DNA from 3 places in the Streptomyces sp. NPDC001828 genome. Region 2 is predicted to be linked to each of the others. Evidence: riboswitches for the same ligand, from Rfam matches in the RefSeq annotation. Region 2 holds a riboswitch; each other region holds the start of a gene.
The links. A riboswitch is a leader RNA that binds a small molecule or an ion and turns the genes downstream of it on or off. The one in region 2 is predicted to bind cyclic di-AMP.
Positions count from the first base shown of each region.

Region 1 (7,574 bases), on a different contig from region 2:
TCCGACCGAGCGCCAGTACTGCAGGCACATCTTCACGGCCACCTCGACCGAGACCGAACCCGAGTCGCTGAGGAAGACGTGCTGGAGCGGTTCGGGAGTGATCTCGACGAGCCGGGCGGCGAGCCGGACGGCGGGCTCGTGCGTGAGCCCGCCGAACATGACGTGGCTCATCCGGTCCAGCTGGGCACGCACCGCCTCGTTGAGCACCGGGTGGTTGTAGCCGTGCACGGCCGACCACCAGGACGCCATCCCGTCGATCAACTCGCGCTGCCCGTGTGCCGGTTCGGCGAGCCGGAGCCGCACGCCCGACGCCGACTCGACCAGGAGCTGCTCCTGCCGGTTGGGCATCGGGCCGTACGGGTGCCAGACGTGCCGGCGGTCCAGTTCGAGCAGGTCCGCGGGGGAGTGCTCAGGCATTGGGCGCGAGGTCCGTTCCGGCACCCCGGCGGCGCACCGCGACCAGGTCCGTGCGCGCCTGGTCGGCGGGCACCTGCTCGGGCACCTCGGGCACCTCGGGCGCGCCGTGGCCGCCGCAGGGCCCGCAGCCGCCGCCCTCGTGGGAGCCGCAGCCGCTGTCCTCGTGCGAGCCGCAGCCCGCCGGGCCCGTGCCGCAGCCCGAGGCGGCGAGCGCGTCGGCGCGGTGGCGCGGCAGGGTCGTGGTGCCGGCGCCCTCCACCTCGAACCCGGCGTCCGCGATCATGTCGAGGTCGGCCTGTCCGGCCTGGCCCTCACTGGTGAGGTAGTCGCCCAGGAAGATCGAGTTGACCAGGTTCAGGGCGAGCGGCTGCATCGAGCGCAGATGCACCTCGCGGCCGCCGGCGAGCCGCACCTCGACGTCCGGGCACACGAACCGGGTCATGGCGAGGATGCGCAGGCAGCGCTGCGGGGTGAGGTTCCACTCCTTGGCGAGCGGAGTGCCCTCGAACGGGATCAGGAAGTTCACCGGCACCGAGTCCGGGTCCAGCTCGCGCAGCGAGAAGACGACGTCCACCAGGTCCTCGTCGGACTCGCCCATGCCCGCGATCAGCCCCGAGCAGGCCGAAAGACCCGCGTCGTGCGCCTTGGTCACGGTGTCCACGCGGTCCTGGTAGGTGTGCGTGGTCGTGATGTCCCCGTACGTCGCCTCGGACGTGTTCAGGTTGTGGTTGTACGCGTCCGCGCCGGCCGCCCGCAGCCGCTCGGCCTGGCCGTCGGAGAGCAGCCCGAGGCACGCGCAGACCTCGACGCCCTCGTTCTGCTCCTTGATCGCCTCGATGGTCTCGGAGACCCGGGCGATGTCGCGGTCCGTGGGGCCGCGGCCGCTGGCCACCAGGCAGACCCGCTTCGCGCCGCCCGCCACGCCCGCGGCCGCCGCCTTCGAGGCCTCGTCGGGCTTGAGCCAGGTGTACTTGAGGATGTCGGCCTTGGAGCCGAGCCGCTGGGAGCAGTACGAACAGTCCTCGGGGCACAGGCCCGACTTCAGGTTGACCAGATAGTTCAGCTTCACCCGGCGGCCGAACCACTGGCGGCGCACCTTGCCGGCCGCGGCCACCACATCGAGCAGTTCGTCGTCGGAGGTCGCCAGTACGGCGAGTGCCTCTTCGCGGGTCGGCAGTTCGCGCCGCAACCCCTTGTCCACCAGCGTGTTCAGCAGGTCCATGGCGCCGATCTTCGCGCACGGCACCGCCCCTGGCCAAGGTAGGGATCCCACAACACAGCCCGTTTGAGGTGTGTGTATCGCCACACCATGACCGGGCATGGCACCGGCTAGGGTCTGTCGGCAGCCTACAAAAAGGGACTCCACCATGCCGCGAGCGCCGTTCGACTGGATCGACGCAGAATCGGAGCGCCGCGAGCGCGCCGGTCTGGTCCGCACGCTGCGGCCGCGCGCCGCCGGCCAGGACCTCCTGGACCTGGCGAGCAACGACTACCTGGGCCTCACCCGGCACCCCGAGGTCATCGCGGGCGCGGCCGGCGCCGCCCAGCGCTGGGGCGCGGGCGCCACCGGCTCGCGCCTGGTCACGGGCACCACCGCGCTGCACGCGGAACTGGAGCGCGAACTGGCCGATTTCTGCGGCTTCGAGGCCGCCCTCGTCTTCTCCTCCGGGTACGCGGCGAACCTGGCGGCCCTCACCGCGCTCGGTCCGCACGGCTCGCTGATCGTCTCCGACGCGGGCAACCACGCCTCCATCGTGGACGGCTGCCGTCTCGCCCGGGCCCGCACCGAGGTCGTCCCGCACGCCGAACCCGAGGCCGTCCGCAAGGCCCTGGACGCCCACGGCGGGCCCGGGCTCGTCGTATCGGACTCGGTGTTCTCGGTGGACGGGGACGCCGCGCCGCTGCTCCAACTGGCCGCCTTCTGCCGGGAGTTCGGGGCCGCGCTGGTCGTGGACGACGCACACGGGCTCGGTGTCCTCGGCGAGGGCGGACGCGGCGCGCCGCATGCCGCCGGGCTCGCGGGCGCCGGCGACACGGTCGCCACCGTCACCCTGTCCAAGTCCCTCGGCAGCCAGGGCGGCGCGGTCCTCGGCCCGGCCCGGGTCATCCGTCACCTGGTGAACGCGGCCCGCACCTTCATCTTCGACACGGGCCTCGCCCCGGCGGCCGCCGGCGGGGCGCTGGCGGCCCTTCGACTGCTGCGCCGGGAGCCGGAGTTGGCGGGCCGGGCCCGTGCCGTCGCGGCCGAGCTGCACGCCAGGATCACCGCCGCCGGACACCTGGCGGTACGCCCCGACGCCGCGGTGGTCTCCGTGCGGGCTCCCTCACCCGAGGCCGCGGTGGCCTGGGCCGCCGACTGCCGGGCGGCCGGGCTCGTGGTGGGCTGCTTCCGTCCGCCGTCGGTGCCGGACGGCATCTCGCGGATCAGGCTGACCGCCCGGGCGGATCTGACGGAAAGCCAGATCGACATGGCGGTGGGCACGGTCCTCAGGACCGCGCCCACGGCGTGACGAACCGTCAACTCGACTGCGTGACAGTGGAGATGAAGCGTTGCCAGGCGGGTGCGCCGAAGAGCAGCGCGGGCCCGTCGATCCGTTGGGAGTCGCGTACGGCAAGCAGCTCGCCATTGAGCCGGGCCGTCTCGACACAGTTGTTCATGCCCACGCTGCGGCTGCTGCGCCGCCAGGTGGCACCGGTGAGGGACGTACTGGAAGGAACTTGCGCAGGGCGTGCGGACATCATGCCTCCCCACTCGCCGGGAACTAGCCCGGTCCTTCCCGGGCCGTTCTGGCGATGAGATCCGACGATTCCTCGGAGGAAAGCGCGAGTGCCTGGACGGTCTTGAACGCGGCACTGTACGCCTCAAGGTCTTCTCTCCGCTCGAGATAGAGGCTACTCGTCAAGTGGTCGATAACAACCACATCCAGATCGGAAATGGCCGGAAAGGAAAACATAATGAAAGGCCCGGTGAGGCCGACATAGCCGCCGTGCTGGAAGGGGATGACCTGTAACCGCACGTGCGGCAGCGAGGCCACCTCCAGCAGGTGCCACAACTGCTCCCGCATGGCCTCCCGGCCGCCCACCCGCCGGCGCAGCACCGCCTCGTCCAGGACCGCGCTGAGCATCAGCGGCGGATCCCCGCGCAGCACCTCCTGGCGCGCGATCCGCACCTCCACGAGCGTGTCCACCTTGTCCGGCGGAAGTCCGCCGAGCGCGGCCCGCGTCACCGCCCGCGCGTACGCCGGTGTCTGCAACAGGCCGGGCACCACCGAGGTCTCCAGGGTGCGCGCCGAACGCGCCTGCGACTCCAGGCTGATGAAGTCGCGGTACTGCGGCGGCAGCAGACCCCGGTACGCGTGCGCCCAGTCGACCCCGCCGCTGCCCGCCGAGTCGGCCAATGCCTCAAGGAGCGCCCGGAGTTGGGGGTCGCCGACCCCGTACGCGTCGAGCAGCCGGGCCACGTCCGCGGGCTTCGCACCGCTGCGTCCGGTCTCGATCCGGCTCACCTTCGACTGGTGCCAGCCGACCAGGGACGCCGCCGCCCCGCTCGTGAGCCCCGTGCCGTCCCGCAGCTTGCGCAGTTCCTCGCCGAGCTTGCGCCTGCGCACCGCCGGTCCATGCCCCATGGCCGCCTCCTTCGCCTCCGGCGATGGGTAAGTGTGAGCCCAAATACGCTCTGCCGTCGGACAGTTCACCGCTTTGAGCGACAGATATATGCATATCTTGGTGGATCGCACCCGAGACCGGCACGATGAGTGGCACTCTGGCGCGAAGCACAATCCGAGGCCGTAGTCGTCTTCGCGAGCGCTCATCCGCCACGAGTCAACAATCGGCCCGGGTGGGAAAGGGAAAGCGTCGCCATGGCAGACCACCTCGAAGCAACCGTCACTCTGCCGAGCGCTCCCGCCTCGGTCTCCGCGGCACGGCGGTACGTCGCCGGGATCCTCACGGACTGGGGCCTGCCCTCCGATGCCGAGGCCGCCGACACGGTCCGGCTCATCGTGTCGGAACTCGCCACCAACGCGGTTCAGCACACCTTCGGCCAGTCGCCCACCTTCACCGTCGACATCCATCTGGAGCGCGAGGCGGAGTTGCGGATCGGCGTCACCGACAGCCACCCGCGCTGGCCGAAACGATTGCCCGCGGCCGTCCAGCAGGACAACGGCCGGGGCATGGTGATCATCCGCTGGCTCGCGGCCGAGTCCGGCGGCCGGCTCTCGGTCGCGCCCACGGCGGACGGCGGCAAGACGGTCTGGATCGCCCTGCCGTGGACCGCGTCGGTCCAGAGCGGCCAGTAGGCCCACGGGGCGCGCCTGAGCCTCCCCGGGGCGTCGGACGCGTGCCGGGGACGGGCCGACGGGGTGTCAGCCCACCCGCCCGTACCAGACGGTGTTGCTCCAGATCCGTTCCAGACGGACCACGGCACCGGTCTTGGGGGAGTGCCAGATCCGGCCGTTCCCGGCGTAGATCCCCACGTGGTAGACGCTGCCTCCGGAGTGGAAGAACACCAGGTCCCCGGCCTTGCGGGAGGACGCGGTGACGTGCCGGGAGCTGTTGTACTGCTGCTGCGCCGAGCGGGGCAGCTTGCGGCCCGCCTGCTTGAACGAGTACAGCGTGAGCCCCGAGCAGTCGAAGCGAGAGGGCCCCGAGGCGCCGAACTGATAGGGCGATCCCTTCTTCGAGGCGGCCACATGGAGCGCCCGGGCGGCCACGGCCGCGGCGTTGGCCTCGGACGTGCTGCCCGGGGCCAGCGTCGTCCCGCCCGTGACGGCGAGAGCGAGCGCACAGACGGTGCCGAGCCGGACCGTCAGGGACGGGACGTGTGTCTGCGCAGTCATGCGCAACCCTTCGTCAAACCGCCTGCGAAGGATGACCTGTCGGGTTCGGACTGGCGAAGATGCCCGGCCGCGCGAACGGCTTCACCCCGAGGGACGGCCGTGGTCCGGCCGCCCCGAAGAAATCGGGTCCTCCACTCCTGCCGGTCCACTCCTGTCGACCAGACGTCCGGAACGGCGGCAGGACTCGGCGTCCGCCCGGACCGCCCCGCCGCGGTGGCGGGGGCTTGTCGTCTCAGGGATCTTCACGCACCGACTGTCGGATTTACCGCCCAAAACGGGTTTCTGTGAGGCTCCTCACGAGTGCCCCATTCGGGTGGACAGGGGCGGATGGACGCTCCTCCGAACGGGGTTGACGAGCCTCTTACCTGCGACGGAAGGATCGTTTCAGCACAGGAGCCACAGGCCATAAGCGACTCATAAGGGTCAGTGAAAAGGGCCTCCGGTGAGCCGAACGGGGGTAGCCCGTTTGGTTCGTTTCGCCCGTTACTTGAGCGCGTCGGGTACCCCCGGCGCCACTCGGCCTCCTCACATCGTCGACTGCGGGGGCACCGTGAGGCGGCCCGCGCGTCGCTCACCGTCCAGCACGCGCAGCGCCCGCGTCAGCGTCTGAGCGTGCACCCGCGACTCGCCGCGCGCGTGCATCAGCGTGAGCGCGTCCTTGAGCGAGGCCGCCCGGCCGACCAGGGCCTGGGCCGCCCGCAGGGCCGCGTAGGTGTCATGGCCGTGCGCCGGGTTGATCCGGCCGAGCAGGTCGACCACCGCGAGATAGGAGTCGATGAACTCGGACTCGGCGCGCGTGAGCGCCGGCAGCGGCGGAAGTTCCGGTGGCAGCACGGCACTTCACCTGCCGCGCAGCGACGTCTTGCGGCTTTCGAGCACATGGTCGGCCAGCCCGTACGCCACGGCGCCCGCGGCGTCGAAGACCACGTCCCGCTCGATGTCGGCGGCCACCCGCTCGGGGTCCTTGCCGGTGTACTGGGCGAGCAGCTCCGTCAACAGGGCCCGGCCGCGCAGGATTTCGGCCGCGTGGATCTCCAGGTCGGAGGGCTGGCCGCGCATCGGCTCCTCGATGGAGGGCTGCTGGAGGAGCACCCGGGAGGCGGGCTGCACGGCCCGCTTGCCGGGGGTCCCGGCCGCGAGCAGCACCGCCGCAACCGAGCTCACCTGGCCCAGACAGAACGTCTGCACATCACAGCCCACGAACCGCATCGTGTCGTGGATCGCGGTCATCGCGGTGAGCGAGCCACCGGGGGAGTTGATGTACAGCGAGATGTCCCGGTCCGGGTCCGCGTGCTCCAGGTGCATGAACTGGGCCATCACATCGTTGGCCGACGCGTCGTCGACCGGGGTGCCGAGAAAGACGATCCGCTCCTCGAAGAGCTTGGAGTACGGATCGAGCGTGCGGGTGCCGAGGGCGGTGCGCTCCTCGAACTGCGGGAGTACATGGCGGGCGGCAGGGCGGTGGTTCATGACGTACCTCTCCTCGACCGGGGGACCGGAAGGCCTCTTGAGAAACGTACAGGACGTACAGAACGCACAGATAGAGGCGTCGTCGCTTCTTGCGAGAAGGGGCAGGTCGGAGGGTGTTTCGCTGTGAGCGAGCGGGAGATTCGCGCCGTTACGGGGCCCGGCTGACGACCCGGGCTGGCTCATTAGGCGCTCTCCCCGCGCATCCCCCGGATGGCTAGCGTGCGTCGGCGCGGGGGTCACCTGGGGAGAGGGCTCACTGAAGTGTTCTATTTCGCATTCCGTCTCGTGCTGCTGCCGCTGCTGCGGTGGCTGTTCCGCCCGAGCGTCGAGGGGGCCGGGCGGGTACCCGAGGCAGGTGCGGTGATCCTCGCGGGGAATCACCAGTCGTTCACCGATCAGTTCCTGCTCGGCGTGACGCTGCGGCGCCGGCTCACCTTCCTGGCGAAGCAGGAGTACTTCACCGCGCCGGGCCTCACGGGCCGGGCGACGGCCGCGTTCTTCCGCGCGCTCGGCCAGATCCCGGTCGACCGCTCCGGCAAGGACGCGGCCCGGGCGGCGATCGACACCGCGCTCCAAGTCCTGGACGGGGAAGGGGTGTTGGGGGTCTTCCCGGAGGGGACGCGCTCGCACGACGGGCGCCTCTACAAGGGCAAGGTCGGGGTCGCGGCCATGGCGCTGCGCTCCGGCGCCCCGGTGGTGCCGGTCGCGATCATCGGTACGTTCGAGGCGCAGCCGAAGGGGCGCAGGCTGCCCCGGCGCGTACCGGTCACCCTCCGGTTCGGGGAGCCCCTGGACTTCTCGCGCTACGCCGGGATGGAGGACGAGCGCCTGGTGCTGCGGGCCGTGACG
Region 1 is NZ_JBIATV010000001.1:110,639-118,212, forward strand. It holds gene ACFYZA_RS00535 (adenosylmethionine--8-amino-7-oxononanoate transaminase) at 1-417, opposite strand, end outside; gene bioB (biotin synthase BioB) at 410-1,639, opposite strand; gene ACFYZA_RS00545 (8-amino-7-oxononanoate synthase) at 1,785-2,927, shown strand; gene ACFYZA_RS00550 (DUF397 domain-containing protein) at 2,935-3,159, opposite strand; gene ACFYZA_RS00555 (helix-turn-helix domain-containing protein) at 3,180-4,043, opposite strand; gene ACFYZA_RS00560 (ATP-binding protein) at 4,278-4,715, shown strand; gene ACFYZA_RS00565 (C40 family peptidase) at 4,782-5,255, opposite strand; cyclic di-AMP (ydaO/yuaA leader) riboswitch at 5,260-5,455, opposite strand; gene ACFYZA_RS00570 (hypothetical protein) at 5,781-6,089, opposite strand; gene ACFYZA_RS00575 (ATP-dependent Clp protease proteolytic subunit) at 6,096-6,725, opposite strand; gene ACFYZA_RS00580 (lysophospholipid acyltransferase family protein) at 6,987-7,574, shown strand, end outside.
Region 1: linked by a shared signal. The riboswitch ahead of ACFYZA_RS00565 (C40 family peptidase) and the one ahead of ACFYZA_RS32285 (M23 family metallopeptidase) in region 2 are both predicted to bind cyclic di-AMP.

Region 2 (7,574 bases):
CTCGGCCACAAGGGCCGGGTAGTAGCCGCTGCGCTCGATCGCCGCGCGGAGCCCCTGGGTCGTCGTACCGGTCTTCGCCATGAGGTCCATCTTAAGCTGCCCCTGGAGGCGGGCGGCCCTCAGTAGCTGGGCAGGCGCCTGGGGCCGAGGTCGGTGCGGGGCGGGGCGGGGGCGAGGCGGACGGTCGCGCCGAGCACCGAGAGGCCGTGCTGGGCGACGATGACGGGCTCAAGGCCCACGGCGACCACCTCGGGATGGTCGTCGACCAGCCGCGACACCCGCAGCAGCAGTTCTTCGAGGGCCGCGGTGTCGACGGGCGCGGAACCCCGCCAGCCGAACAGGAGCGGCGCCGTCCTGATGGATCTCAGCAGCTCACGGGCGTCACGGTCGGTGGCAGGGATCAGCCGGTGCGCGGTGTCGCCGAGCAGCTCGGAGGCGGCGCCGGCCAGGCCGAAGGAGAGCACGGCGCCGACCGCGGAGTCGATCGAGGCACGCACGACGGTGTCCACCCCGCGCGGGACCATGGCCTGCACGACGGGCCCCAGCTCCTCGGGTTTGCCGAGGGCGGCCGTCAATTCGGCATATGCACGGGCGAGTTGGCGCTCGTCCGCCAGGTCGAGGCGTACGCCGCCGAGGTCGGGGCGGTGGCGCAGGTGCGGGGCGGTGGGCTTGAGCGCGACGGGGAAGCCGAGGCGGCGGGCGGCCTCGACGGCGCGGTCGGGGTCGGGCGCGGGCAGCGTGGGACGGACCGCGATGCCGTACCGGCCGAGCAGCTCCCCGGCGTCCTCGGCGGACAGGGTGGTGCCGCGGGCGTCGGGGGCGGGGCCGAGGATGCGGTCGATCAGGGCGGCGGCGCCCGGCTCGTCGATGTCGTCGTACTCCCCCGCCCTGCCGGGCTCGGCCGCGTCCCGCCGCCAGCGGGCGTAGCGGACGGCCTCGGCCAGCGCGCGCACCGCTCGCTCGGCGGCGGGGTAGGCGGGAATGCGGGCTGCCTCACGGGGCGGGGTGGGGTCGGTGTTCTCGCTGTTCGGCTGCCCGCCGGTGGGTGGGCGGGTTGCCTCACGGGTCGGGAGTGCGTCGCCTTTCGGCTGACCGCCGGTGGGCGTGCCGGGGGCTCTGCCCCCGGACCCCCGCTCCTCAAACGCCGGAGGGGCTGGATTTGACGGCGTTGGAGGGGCTGGATCGGGTGAAGTCGGGCGGGCTGGATTTGGCGCGGCGGGCGTGGCCGGCCGGACCGTGCGGGCCGCTGCCGCGAGGGCCTCGGCCAGGCCGCCGATTTCCACGTGCACCACCGCCACCGGCTTCGCGGGGGCCGTGGCGGCGGCCTCGCGCAGGGCGTCGGCGAGGACCTGGCCGTCGCCGGACTCCAGCGCTCCGCTCTCGCCGACCCAGGGGATGGCGGTGACCACGACCGCGTCGCAGGCGTCGTCGGCCAGGGCCGCGGCGAGGGCCGCCCGGAAGTCCGCCGGGGTCGCGCCGGTCGTCAGGTCGAGCGGCCTGAGCGGGCGCAGCCCCTCGGTCAGACAGGCGTCGTACGTCAGCAGGCCCAGCGATTCGGAGTTGCCGAGGATCGCCACCCGCGGACCCGCGGGCAGCGGCTGGCCCGCGAGCAGCAGGCCCGCGTCCACGAGCTCGGTGACGGTGCCGACCAGGATGACCCCCGCCTGGCGCAGCAGCGCCGAGACGGTGGCGTCCGGCACCCGCGTCACCGGGACGGCGTGGCCCGGCGGGGTGGTGCCGCTGTGCCGGGCGCCCTTGACCACCACCACGGGCTTCGCGGCGGCCGTGCGCCGGGCGAGGCGGGTGAACTTGCGCGGGTTGCCGATGGATTCGAGGTACAGCAGCACCACATCGGTGTCGGGGTCCTCGTGCCAGTACTGGAGGAAGTCGTTGCCCGACAGGTCCGCACGGTTGCCGGAGGAGATGAACGTGGACAGGCCCGCGCCCCGCCGGTAGAGGCCCGAAAGGAGGGCGATGCCGATCGCGCCGGACTGGGTGAACAGGCCGATGCGCCCGGCGGGCGGCGCCTCGGGGGCGAGCGAGGCGTTCAGCCGCACCCCGGGCGCGGTGTTGATGATCCCGAACGCGTTCGGGCCGATCAGCCGCATCCCGTAGCTGCGGGCCTGGCGGACCAGGGCGCGCTGGCGCTCGCGGCCGCTCTCGCCGCTCTCCGCATATTCGGCCGAGAGCACGACCAGGCCCTGGACGCCGTGCTCGCCGCAGTCGGCGACGGCCTCCGGCACCCGTTCGGCGGGCACCGCAAGAATCGCCAGGTCCACCGGCTCGCCGATCGCGCCGACCGAGGCGTACGCCGGGACGCCCTCGATCTCGTGCGGCCCGGGACCCAGCGCGTTGTTCACCGCGTACGTACGCCCGGTGAACCCGGCGTCCAGGACGTTGCGCAGGACCGCGCGGCCGACGCCGCCGGGGGCGCGGCCGGTGCCGATGACCGCGACCGAGCCGGGCGTGAGCAGGCGCCGCACGGAACGCGCCTCGGCGCGGTACTCGCGGGCGCGCTGCACGGCGAGGGACTCGGCGGTGGGCTCCAGATCGAGGGTGAGGTGGACCGAGCCGTCCTCGAAGGACCGCTTCTGCTGGTAGCCGGCGTCCGTGAAGACCTTGATCATCTTGTTGTTGGCGGGCAGCACCTCGGCGGCGAACCGCCTGATCCCGCGCTCGCGGGCGACCGCCGCGATGTGTTCGAGGAGCGTGGAGGCGACGCCCCGGCCCTGGTGGGCGTCCTGGACCAGGAAGGCGACCTCGGCCTCGTCGGCGGGGGCGGAGGCCGGGCGGCCCTGGGCGTTGATCCGGTCGTAGCGGACGGTCGCGATGAACTCGCCGCCGACGGTGGCCGCGAGCCCGACCCGGTCGACGTAGTCGTGATGGGTGAAGCGGTGGACGTCCTTGGCGGACAGGCGGGGGTAGGGCGCGAAGAAGCGGTAGTACTTCGACTCGTCCGACACCAGCTCGTAGAAGGAGACCAGGCGCTCGGCGTCCTCGGTGGTGATGGGCCTGATGCGCGCGGTGCCGCCGTCGCGGAGCACCACGTCGGCCTCCCAGTGAGCGGGGTACGCGGGGTCGGACGCCGTCGTCATACCGAAAGCGTACGGGTCGCGGGGCCGTACGCGCCGGGGCAAGGTGGGGAGGGCCGATCGGCGGCGCACAGGGGCCTAAGGTCGGTACGAGCACCGCGCACCACATGAGAGACTGGTCTAGACAACCGTCAGAGATTTCGAAGGGCAACACCATGGCTGAGCGCCGCGTCAACGTCGGCTGGGCCGAGGGCCTGCACGCCCGCCCCGCGTCCATCTTCGTCCGTGCCGCCACGGCCGCCGGAGTCCCCATGACGATCGCCAAGGCCGACGGCAACCCGGTCAACGCCGCGTCCATGCTCGCGGTGCTCGGCCTGGGTGCGCAGGGCGGCGAGGAGATCGTGCTGGCCTCCGACGCCGAGGGCGCGGACGCCGCGCTCGACCGGCTGGCCAAGCTGGTCGCCGAGGGTCTCGAGGAGCTCCCCGAGACCGTCTGATCCGGTCGACGTCACACCGAAGGACCGCGGAACCCGCATACGGGCTCGGCGGTCCTTTTGTTTTGCCGTGGAATGGGGTGCGGGCTCAGGCAGGGGGAATGAGGTGCGGGCTCACGCAGGGGAATGCGGGCCCGTCAATCAATAGGGAACGCCGAGCCGTCAATTCCGGGCAGCACGACGCCGGCCCCTTCTTGTATACGGCGCCGCCGTTAAGCGCGGGCACTCGCGATGTTGACGGGATGTTGCGAAGACCTCACGGGTACGGCCGTGCGCAGCCGATGGGCGGAAAAGGACCCCTCGGCGTGGAGGGCCGTGAGCGAGCGGGCACGTTCGGCGTCGCCGCGGGTCACCGCGTCGGTGATGGCGCCGAGTTCGGCCCAGGCCTCGGTGGGGCGGGACGGCGTCTCGACCGCGTACATCCAGGCCACCTTGTGCCGCAACTGCGTGAGCATCGCGATGAGTCCGGGGCTCGCGGAGGCCTGGGCGAGCGTCTCGTGGTACCAGCCGCCGAGCGAGCGCAGATCCTCGCCCTGACCCCGCCGGGCCCGGTCCTGACCCAGTCTCACCAGGCCGCGCAGCACCTTGAGATGGGCCTCGGTGCGCCGGCGCGCGGCCCGGGCGGCGGCCAACGGCTCCAGCAGGAGGCGCAGTTCGAGGAGGTCGGCGGCCTCCACCTCGGTGGGCTCGGCCACACACGCGCCCGCGTGCCTGCGGGTGGTCACGAACCCCTCCGACTCCAGGGTGCGCAGCGCCTCGCGGACCGGGACGCGGGAGACCCCGTAACGCCGGGCGAGTACTTCCTCGGTGAGCCGGCCGCCGCGCTCGAAGACACCCGTGACGATGTCGTCGCGTATGGCCGTGCATACCGAATGCGCCGGAATGCGCATGGCGAACCTCCGCTTCATTCCCCGCGGAACGCGGTCGACCAAGGCTTTTTCGTGACTCTATTGCAGGCCCTGTTAATTCCACGTGACGGGCCGGAACCAAGGCATATCTTTTGGCCAATGACGAAGGCCCCCGGCTCGGTGCCGGGGGCCTTCGGTGTGCGCGGGGAGCGCCGGTGCCGTCTCAGACGCCGACGCCGTGCGAACGCAGATAGGCGATCGGGTCGATGTCCGAGCCGTACTCCGGGCCGGTGCGGGCCTCGAAGTGCAGGTGCGGACCCGTGGTGTTGCCGGTGTTGCCCGACAGGGCGATCTGCTGGCCCGGCTCCACGGACTGGCCGACGGAGACCTGGATGACCGAGAGGTGGCCGTACTGGGTGTACGTGCCGTCGTGCATCCGGATCACGATGTTGTTGCCGTAGGCGCCACCGTCACCGGCCTCGACGACGGTGCCCAGACCCACCGCGTGGACCGGAGTGCCGATCCCCGCATGGAAGTCGATGCCGGTGTGGCTGCCGGAGGACCACAGGGATCCGCCGGTCTTGTAGCCGGTGGACACATAACTGCCGGATATGGGGGCCACGAACGTGTTGAGGCGCTTGCGCTCCGCCTCGCGCGCGGCGCGCTCCTTGGCCTCGCGCGCCTCCTGGGCGCGCTGCTCGGCCTTGCGCTTGGCGGCGGCCTCGGCCTCCGCCTTCGCCCGGGCCTTCGCGGCGGCCTGCTTCTGCGCGTCGGCCTGGGCGCCCAGCTGGTCGGCGAGGGAGTCGCCGATGACGATGGCCTGGCTGAGGCCGGTGTCGGTGGTGGTGCTCGGGGCGGCGACGGCCGGGGAGGCGAGGGTGCCTACGACTCCGGCGGTGGCCAGGGTGGCGATGCCCGCGATGTTCGCGCTGCGGCGCGTCATTCGGCTGGGCGCGCGATGCTTCCCGGTGGCACGGGTGAACGCCATGTAGCGGCGGTGTCCTTTCCTTCCATCTCGCCTACCGGGTTAGCTGACGGGTTCGGAGCAGGAAGGTCTCCTACGGGCTCCTCCGCGGGCGGAGGCGTCCGATTCACCCCAGGGACTGAGTGGGTCCCCGGCTCCCCTGGCTCGCGCCATCGGGGACTCGGCGATCACTGTCCGGTGCCGCGGCTGCGACGGGTGGTGACGGACAGCGGGACCGACGCTAAACCGCTGATCTTTCAATCACCAAACACACACAGGATTTTGTAGCGCACGCCACATCACAGACGGGCAACCTCCCCAATAAACCGGACATACGGGAGGACCCCGGCGGCTCATGCGCCTCCGGGGTCCTCCGTGTCCTCGTCCGTGCCGGGCCCGCTCGGCCGGCCCGGAGCCTCAATCAGCCCGTGACGACGGTGACTTCACCGATGCCGAGCGCCTTGACCGGCTCCGCGATCCGCGCGGCGTCGCCGACCAGGACCGTGACGAGGCGGTCGGCCGGGAAGGCGTTGACGACGGCCGCCGTCGCCTCCACGGTGCCGGTGTCCGCGAGCTGGGCGTACAGCTGGGCCTGGTAGTCGTCGGGAAGGAACTGCTCGACCTGGTCGGCGAGCGTCCCGGCGACGGCCGCCGCGGTCTCGTACTTGAGCGGGGCGACGCCCACCAGGTTCTGCACGGCCGTCTCGCGCTCGGCGTCGTCAAGACCCTCCGCGGCGAGCTTGCGCAGCACCTTCCACAGGTCCTCCAGGGCGGGACCGGTGTTCGGGGTGTCGACCGAGCCGCTGATGGCGAGCATCGCGGCGCCGCCGTCCGGACCCGAGCGCAGCACCTGGCCGAAGGACCGCACCCCGTAGGTGTAGCCCTTCTCCTCGCGCAGCACGCGGTCCAGACGCGAGGTCAGGGTGCCGCCCAGGCAGTACGTGCCGAGCACCTGGGCCGCCCAGACCCGGTCGTGCCGGTCGGGGCCGATGCGGCCGATGAGCAGCTGGGTCTGCACGGCGCCGGGCCGGTCCACGATGACGACCCGGCCGCGGTCGTCGGCGGTGATCGGCGGGACCGGGCGCGGCTCGGCGGTGTCGCCGGTCCAGTCGCCCAGGGTGTCCGCGAGGATCGCGTCGAGGTCGGTGGCCGCGAGGTCGCCGACGACGACGGTGACGGTCGTCGAGGGGCGCACGTACGCCTCGTAGAAGGCGCGCACCGCGGCCGCGTCGATGGCCTCGACGGTCTCCTCGGTGCCCTGGCGGGGCCGGGAGATGCGCGCGGAGGCCGGGAAGAGCTCCTTGGAGAGCTGCTTGGCGGCGCGGCGGGCCGGGTTGGCCTGCTCGTGCGGGATCTCGTCGAGCCGGTTGCGCACCAGGCGCTCGATCTCGGAGTCGGCGAACGCCGGGGCCCGCAGCGCCTCGGCGAGCAGCGAGAGCGCCTTGGGCAGCCGGGAGACCGGCACTTCCAGGGAGACCCGGACGCCGGGGTGGTCGGCGTGCGCGTCGAGGGTGGCGCCGCAGCGCTCCAGCTCGGCGGCGAACTCCTCGGCCGAGTGCTTGTCGGTGCCCTCGGTCAGGGCGCGCGCCATGATCGTGGCGACGCCGTCGAGGCCCGCGGGCTCGGCTTCGAGCGGGGCCGCGAGGAACACCTCGACGGCGACGACCTGCTGGCCGGGCCGGTGGCAGCGCAGCACGGTCATGCCGTTGGCGAGCGTGCCGCGCTCGGGGGCCGGGAAGGCCCACGGCGTGGCGGGGCCGGCGGCCGGCTGGGGGTGGAACTCCATGGTCACGACAGCGTCCGTCACTGGCCCGCCTCTTCCTCTTCGTTGCCTGCCTCGGGTGCCGCGGTGGGCTCGTACACCAGGACCGCCCGGTTGTCGGGGCGCAGCTTCGCGGCGGCGACCGCCCGGACCTCGTCGGCGGTGATGTCCAGGACGCGGTCGACCGCCGTCAGGGCGAGCTGCGGGTCGCCGAACAGGACGGCGTAGCGGCACAGTTCGTCGGCGCGGCCGGCCACGGTGCCGAGGCGGTCGAGCCATTCGCGCTCCAACTGGGCCTGGGCGCGCTCCATCTCCTCGGCGGTCGGGCCCTCGGCGGCGAACCGCGCGAGCTCCTCGTCGACTGCGCTCTCGATGTCCTCGACCTCGACCCCGCCGGACGTCTTGACGTCGAGCCAGCCGAGCGAGGGTGCGCCGGCCAGGCGCAGCAGGCCGAAGCCGGCGGCCACCGCGCTG
Region 2 is NZ_JBIATV010000014.1:160,884-168,457, forward strand. It holds gene ACFYZA_RS32265 (DUF5998 family protein) at 1-81, opposite strand, end outside; gene ACFYZA_RS32270 (GNAT family N-acetyltransferase) at 120-3,095, opposite strand; gene ACFYZA_RS32275 (HPr family phosphocarrier protein) at 3,248-3,529, shown strand; gene ACFYZA_RS32280 (GntR family transcriptional regulator) at 3,739-4,416, opposite strand; gene ACFYZA_RS32285 (M23 family metallopeptidase) at 4,598-5,362, opposite strand; cyclic di-AMP (ydaO/yuaA leader) riboswitch at 5,376-5,535, opposite strand; gene ACFYZA_RS32290 (M16 family metallopeptidase) at 5,760-7,124, opposite strand; gene ACFYZA_RS32295 (M16 family metallopeptidase) at 7,142-7,574, opposite strand, start outside.

Region 3 (7,574 bases), on a different contig from region 2:
GGACTTGGCATTGGCACCCGCCTGCAGCTCCTCCCCCGCGAGCACGTAGGAGGACAGGTGCATGACCAGGCCGGTGAGGCCGCCGATGTCGGTCTTCGACAGCGAGATGCCCTCGGGAGCCGACTCCCCGAACTCGCCCACCGCCCGCTCCGCACCGGTCTTGGCCGCGGGCAGCGTGCCGAGCCCGCCGCCGAAGAGGTCGCGCTGCGCCTGCGCGCGCCGCTCCTTGGTGTGGGTGAGCTTTCCGTAGACCCCGCGCACGGCCCCGGCGACGGACTTCTCCTCGGGCTCCTGCTTGTCGGCCAGATAGCCGATCAGGTCCGGCAGGCGGTCGAGCCGCACTCCGGCGGTGGTCTGCGGGGCGAACTTGAGCGCGCCGCCGAACGGGTAGATGCGCAGCTGCCGCTCGGGCGTGCCGCCTCCAGCCGTGACGTCCTCGGAGGGGATGTACGGGTCCCGCTGGCGGCCGTTGAGGTAGCCGGCCATCCGCGAGATGCGGTCGAGGACGCCGCCGACCTCGGCGACGTTGTTCAGCGGGTCGGTCACCCACTCCAGGTTCGAGCCGCCCGAGGGGCTGGCGTCCGCGGTGAGATCGAACTTGTCGCCCTTCACCACCACGCCGTCGGGCCCGCGGCCCTTGCCGAGGTTCTCACCGACCAGGGGCACTTCGGAGATCTCGCTGGAGATCATCAGGCTCATCTCGGCCGCCGCGCGCTGCGCGCCGTCGGGCCCCAACTGTGTCTTCTTGAGCCGGAGTTCGCCCGCCTCGGTGAGGAACTCGCCGTCGAACCAGCGGGCCCTCAGTTCGTCCTGCGACGTGCTCCGCTCCGCCGCGCTCAGCTCCTGCGCGTAGGGGCTGTACGGGTTGAGGACCCGCTCCAGGAGCTTGGCGTCGAGCAACCGCTCGCGCTCGACGGCCCGTTGCTCCTGCACGGCCTTGGCGGCGACGGGGTCGGCGACCCTGCGCACGTTCCACTGCGCCTCGAACTCGAAGCCGACCGCCCGCTGCACGACGGGGGCACCCGCCGCGTGTGCGTGCCCGTGGGCCCCGGTTCCGCAGTCGCGCTGCACGGAGGCGGACTCACCGCCGGCCTCGGGCGCGGGCCCGGAGAGGGCACGGGTGGCGTTGGCCTCGGCGGCCCGCTCGAAGGAGTCCGAGGGGTCGGACACGCGCAGCCCGTCACCGGTGTCGGTGCCGGCGACGGGTCCCCGGCGCTGCTGGATGACGTGCGTGAGTTCATGGGCGAGGGTGTGCCGGTCGGCGCCGCCCTGCCCGACCACGATGTGGCTGCCCGAGGTGTAGGCGCGGGCGCCGATCTCGGCGGCGGACCGCTGAGCCGCGGCGTCGTTGTGCAGGCGTACGTCGCCGAAGTCGGCGCCGAGCCTGGTCTCCATGTCGGCGCGCACCTCCGAGTCCAGCGGCTGCCCGGATCCCCGCAGCACGTCGTGCACCGCGGAGCGCTGCACGGCCGCGTCGCCCTGGGTCAGGAGCCCGGCCACCGCGGCGTTCCCCGCGGACCGCTGGAGCGCGAGCAACTGGGCCGCACCGAGCCCTCCGCCGGGCGCGGCCTGTCCGTCGCCCGCACCTCCACGCCGGTCACCGGCCCGTGAAACGGGTCCGCCGGGCGTGACAGCTGGGCCCTGCTGCCTGTCCTGCGCGTGCACGTGAACCCCTTCGGTGGTGAATCGTGAAGCCGGGCTGTACGTGCATATCAGCCACGGGAGCAGGGGTGAAGGTACGAAAGGGCAAGTACGGGTGCACTCCTGTCAACCAGCCGCGATTCAGAGCCGGTTGATGTCCGAGCCGGACCGGGCCAGGGCGGCGAGGGCAGCCTCCTCCACGGATCCGGCAGGCCGCAGGAGCGTGTCGAGGCGGGCCGCCGCGAGGATGCGCAGATGCCACGGCCGTACGCAGACCACGCCGAGGTGGCCGTCGCGCTCGCGGATCCTGCGGTGCGCCCGGCAGAGCTGGGTGAAGACGGCGCAGTCGAAGAAGTCCACGGGCCGCAGGTCGACGATCACCCGGGCGCCGGCCGGCTGGGTGGCCGCGTCCAGGTGGAGCTGGACGCCGGGCGCGCTGGCCAGGTCCACGGTGCCGTGCACCTCGACGACGGTGAAGCCGTGCATCAGATAGGTGCGGGCGTTGCGGCACCGGTCCGGCAGCAGCCCCGGCGGAAGGGGCACGGGCGCCGAGACGGATGGCCGAGCGGTGGATCCCATGGGCAGCTCCCGGTCCAGAACTGACCCCCGCGGTGCGGGAGTACTCGGTAGTCGGGCAGTCACCGTGGTCCCCGGGGTGACGCACTAGCACCCTAGGAACAGACGCGTATGCAGAAACGTCCAGCCTTCGAATTGTTCACCCCGGGGGGTGAACGAAATTTGCGTCTGCCCCTGTTCTGACCCTGCGCAACGGCTGCCGAGGGCTCAAAACGGCGCGGCGCCCGGCCAGTTGGGATGGCCGGGCGCGCGCTCGGGGCCGCGAGCGGTGCGGCCGGGCACTCCCTTCACCGCGAGAGGCCCGGCCACGGGATCCGTCAGTAGGCCCCGAAGACGTTGTCGATCGACCCGTAGGTCTTGGCGGCGTAGTTGCAGGCCGCGGTGATGTTGGCGATCGGGTCGTAGAGGTCCGTGGAGGTGCCCGGCACGTGGAAGGCGGAGAACGTGGGCTGGATGACCTGGAGGAGTCCCTTGGAGGGCGTTCCGGCCACGGCGTTGGAGTCCCAGTTGTTGATCGCCATCGGGTTGCCCGAGGACTCCCGCATCACGTTGCGGTAGATGCCGTCGTAGCTGCCCGGGATGCCGTGCTGGGCCATGATGTCCAGCGACTGCCGGATCCAGCCGTCCAGGTTGTTCGCGTACGTGGTGGTGCTGGCCACGGTGGCGGTCGCGGTGAGGTCGGTGGTCCGGGCCGAGCGGTCGGCCCGGGCGGAGGCGTCCCGGGCGGTGCTCGCCGCGGGGGCGCCGAGGGTGAGCTTCATGCCGGGGCGGATCAGCGCGGGGTTGCTGCCGATGACGCTCTGGTTGTCCTGGTAGAGCTGCTTCCAGCCGCCGCTCACGTTGAGCGCGTCGGCGATCTTCGCCAGCGAGTCCCCGTCGGCCACGGAGTAGCTCGTGGGGGCGGCCTTCACCGCGGTGACCGGCTTGGCCACGACGGAGTGGACCGACGCCGGGGCGGCGGAGGCCGTGGTCGCGCCGATCACCGGGAGGGCCAGGACGGCGCTGCCGGTGCCCGCGACGGCGAGGCCCCGGGAGAACGAGCGGGACTTCGGCCGGCGGTGCTTGCCCTTTGCGGACATGTGTCTATTCCTCTCCGTCGCCTGCGAGGTGAGCTGTCGGGTTCGGACGGGAGATGTCCGGTCGCGGTGCACGCGACTTCACCCCAGCCGTTCCGGAATCCGGATCGGCGGCTTACCTGGGTCCCCCGCTCCTGCCGTACGTGTATGGGAGGCTCCGGACGGCGGCAGGATTCGGCGTTCCTTCCGGATTGACGGTGAACGTAGACGAATAGCCCCGACGGAAACAAGGCCGGAATTCGTGAGGGGTGATCAGGAATATAGATCAACTCGAATTCACCGGCGCCAGCCACTTCGGCGGGAGCGCCCAACTCGCTTTCGGGTGAAGCGAAATGCCCCGGGCGGGCGCCACACGCCCGGCGGGCCGCACGTGACCCAATTCACTCGCCCGCGACGCAACCGCCGGGACCTCCGATAAAAGAGGCGAGTCTTACCCATTAGCCCCAATTAGGACATTGCCACGGCGGTCCATCCCGCGCCGATTACATTTCATTTCGGACACTTCGGGCACGAGGTCCCCGCCTACCCCCTGTGTGCGACACCACACCCATCCCCTACGCCTTGTCCGGGATCATGATCACTGGCCACCCTCCAGGGAACCGGGGGTGACAGGGGGCGGGGCGGGGAACGGGGAGGCGGGGCGGTGATCAATTCATTTGCGGTGATCAATTCGATCGATCACGGATCCTGCGAGTCCGCTCGCGTCCACATGGCGAAGGCGCGACGCCTGGCACGGCCTCGCGCCCCTGACACCATCTGGCCCATTCCGCCCAACTGGCTCTCGGCGCAGGCCCCGTCACGTCCCGTCAAACCCGTCTTCGCCGCACAATGGCTGCGGCCCACCCAGTAATAGTCGCCGTCAACTACCAATCACCAGGAAGAACATGAACGACTTCAGCGAATTCAAGGACATTCCCCCGACCACGCTCGCCGACATCGTCGGGCGCCCGCAGGTGATGGATATCGGCATTCGCCCTCTGTGGTCTCCGATGCCGCGTGTCGCCGGGCCCGCATTCACCGTGCGCTGTCCCGCCGGTGACAACCTCATGCTGCACGCGGCCATTTACCGGGCCGAACCCGGTTCGGTCATCGTGGTGGAGTCGGGCGACCTGGACTACGCCCTCGCCGGAGGCAACGTGTGCGCCGTGGCCCAACGCCGGGGCGTCGCGGCGTTCGTGGTCGACGGGGTGATCCGCGACCTCGCCGAGGTCCGCGAGGCGGGCTTCCCCGTCTTCGCCCGGGGCGTCATCCCCATTCCCGGCACCAAGAAGGCCGTCGCCCCGCTCAACGAGCCGGTCCGCTGCGGCGGAGTGCTCGTGCACGCGGGCGATGTGGTGGTGGCCGACGAGGAGGGCATCGTGGTCACGCCCCGCGCGCAGGCGGAGCAGGTGCTCCTCGATGCCCGGCGCAAGCTGGCCAAGGAGGCCGCCGAATCCCTGGACGCCTGGGAAGAGGCGCACCGCGGCCGGATCGACAAGGCCCTCGGCGACGGCGGCTTCGAGGGCTGAGCGCCCAACTCCCTTTCGCGCATGGCTGGTTGGCGACGGAGCGTGCCCGGTTCACACCGTGCCGACCTCGCGGACGAGTTCGAGGCCGAGGACGCGGTCCAGGTGGGACATGGTCTCGAACTTGGCACCCGGCGCCACCTCGTCGGCCGTCGCCAGATCGTGCAGGAGGCGCAGCACGGCCGCGGTGTCGAGCCGGTTGTCCAGGGCGGTGCGGGCCGTGCTCTTGAGGTCGGCGGGGATCGGTTTCGAGGGCTGCGCGGCCCAGCCGGCGATGGCCCGCCGCCAGCGGGCGAGGGCGCGCCCCGCCTCGTCGACCTGGTCGGCGGTGACCGTGACCGGCTCCTCGTAGGGGTGGCTGAGCAGCAGCAGGCGTACGGCCAGCAGGTCGAGGCCTTCGAGCGGGGGCAGAGCGGCCGCGCCGATCTGGAGGCCGGCGATGCCCGCGCCCTCGTACGTCGCGCTGCTGAGCTGGACGCCGGGCGGGCCGCCGAGCTGCTCGGCGATCCGCTCCGGGTCCCCCTCGGCGTCGGGCGGCCGGATACCGGCGGCGGCCACCGGCTGCTCGGGGCCGGTCCATCCGATGAGGGCCGCCCTGCCGCCCTGCTCGACGACGCGCGCCAGCACGTCCGCGATCAGCAGCACCCGCAGTGCGGTCCCGGGATCACCGTCGGCGGGGGCCTGGGCGCAGATGCGCAGGGGTCCGGGGCCGGCGAGTTCATCGACGATTCGCAGCATGCCGCCGACCCTAGGTGTTCGGGCCCGCCCTGGACACCGGTCCACGCCCGCACGGACGAGAAACGCCGCCGGGGCGGGCGGGCGTCAGGCGAGCAGGGGCTTCAGGGCGCCACCGCGCAGTCGGGCGACGAGCGGGGCCGCGTACCGCCGCGCGGACCACGTCACCGCGAGGGCCACGGCCGCGCCGACCCCGAAGGCGACCAGCACGTCGTGCGGGTAGTGCGCGCCGACGTACACCCGGGACGCGCCCATCAGGAGTGCGGCGAGGGCGGCGATCGCGCCGAGGCGCCGGTCGACCAGGAACAGGGCGACGGCCGTGGCAGCGGCCACCGTGCTGTGGTTGCTGGGGAAGGCGTAGTCGTTCAGGGGCGGGCACTTCTCGATCAGGAAGTCGTGCGGCAGCGCACGGCAGGGCCTGGGCTCCGTGAACACCGACTTGACCGCGTCGTTCACCACGTACGCGAGCACCACCGCGATCGGCGCGGACAGGGCCGCCGCCATGACGGAGGCGTCCTTGCGCCGCGCGATCCACCAGCCGGCCAGCATCAACACGGCGAACAGGGCGACGCCGTAGCTGGTGTACGCGGCCACCGGTCCGTTCAGCCAGTGCGTATGGCGGGCGAAGTCGGTGATGTCGCCGTACAGGCCGCCGTCGATGGACGCGCCGTCCAGGGCCTGGGTCGTGGGGGCGGAACTGGTCATGGGATGCGCTTCTCCGGTGGGTCGAACGGGGCGGGGTGCGGGGTGGCCTTCTGGGTGAAGGCCGGGCGAGCGGAACATGAACGACTACAGGCATGTAGACGTCAGAAGATCCGGATTGGTTGCGCAGACGATCCGGATTGGTTGCGCAGAGGGTCCGGATGGGTTGCTCAGAGGGTCCGGATGGGTCGCGCGCCCCTGCCGATCCGCTCGGTGGCCCCTGCGGGAAGCCCTCAGCCCCAGAGCCCCTCGGCGAGCGCCACACCCGCGAAGACCGCGCCGAGGCCGGCCACCACACTGCCGACGGCGTTCGCCACCGCGTAGGACTTCGCCCCCTGCTCGGCGAGCCGGAGCGTCTCGTACGAGAAGGTCGAATACGTGGTCAGCGCTCCGCAGAGCCCCGTGCCGACGAACAGCTGTACCGACGAGGACGCGGCGCCCTCGGTGACCGCGCCGGTGAGTACGCCGAGGATCAGACAGCCGGCGACGTTGACCGTGAAGGTGCCCCAGGGGAAGACGCTGTCGTGCCGCTTCTGCACGGTCAGGTCGGTGAGGAAGCGCAGGGGCGCGCCAATCGCCGCCCCCAACACCACGTAGATCCAGCTCACTTGACGCTCTCCCGTCCGGTGTACCGCGTGTCGTCCCCGGTCCGCTGTGCCGGGTGGGTCCGTCCCGTCAGGCCGGTCATCGCCGCCTCCGCACGAGCACGCGCCGGGTCAGCCACACCGCACTCCACACGGCCGCGAGCGCCACGGCCAGCGTGAGGGCCAGATAGGCGAGGGCGGTCAGGGGCCGTCCGGCGGACAGGAGCTTCTGAATGTCGACGGCGTACGTCGAGAAGGTCGTGAATCCGCCGAGGACGCCGGTGCCGAAGAAGGGGCGGACCAGCCGGTGCGCGGACCACACTTCGGTGATCGCCACCATGAACACGCCGATCACGGCGCAGCCCACGGCGTTGACCAGCAGTGTCGTCCACGGAAACGAGCCGGGGGCGGTGGTCCACAGGAGCGAGGCCCCGTAGCGGGCGCAGGCGCCGATCGCTCCGCCGAGCGCCACCACCGCGACGACCGGGCCGAGACCGCGTGCGAGGTCCCGGCGCTGGGCCGGCACGCCCAGATCGACATCGGGGTCGGTGGGCCCGTCGGTCACCCGCGACTGCTTGGCTGCGTCGGACATGCTTCTCCTAACTGGTCAGGGCTGCGGATGGGCGGGCGGTGGCGGCGGCAGCGAGCCGAGGCCCGGGGCCGTTTCGGGCCACACCAGCAGGATCGGGCAGGGCGCGTGGTCGACCACGAACCGGGTCGCCGGACCGAGACTGCGCGGCCCGAGGTGGCGGTGG
Region 3 is NZ_JBIATV010000001.1:831,317-838,890, reverse strand. It holds gene ACFYZA_RS03910 (DUF4157 domain-containing protein) at 1-1,665, opposite strand, end outside; gene ACFYZA_RS03905 (STAS domain-containing protein) at 1,783-2,220, opposite strand; gene ACFYZA_RS03900 (transglycosylase SLT domain-containing protein) at 2,535-3,296, opposite strand; cyclic di-AMP (ydaO/yuaA leader) riboswitch at 3,302-3,483, opposite strand; gene ACFYZA_RS03895 (RraA family protein) at 4,178-4,801, shown strand; gene ACFYZA_RS03890 (hypothetical protein) at 4,853-5,536, opposite strand; gene ACFYZA_RS03885 (phosphatase PAP2 family protein) at 5,621-6,238, opposite strand; gene crcB (fluoride efflux transporter CrcB) at 6,469-6,843, opposite strand; gene crcB (fluoride efflux transporter CrcB) at 6,920-7,411, opposite strand; gene ACFYZA_RS03870 (universal stress protein) at 7,427-7,574, opposite strand, start outside.
Region 3: linked by a shared signal. The riboswitch ahead of ACFYZA_RS03900 (transglycosylase SLT domain-containing protein) and the one ahead of ACFYZA_RS32285 (M23 family metallopeptidase) in region 2 are both predicted to bind cyclic di-AMP.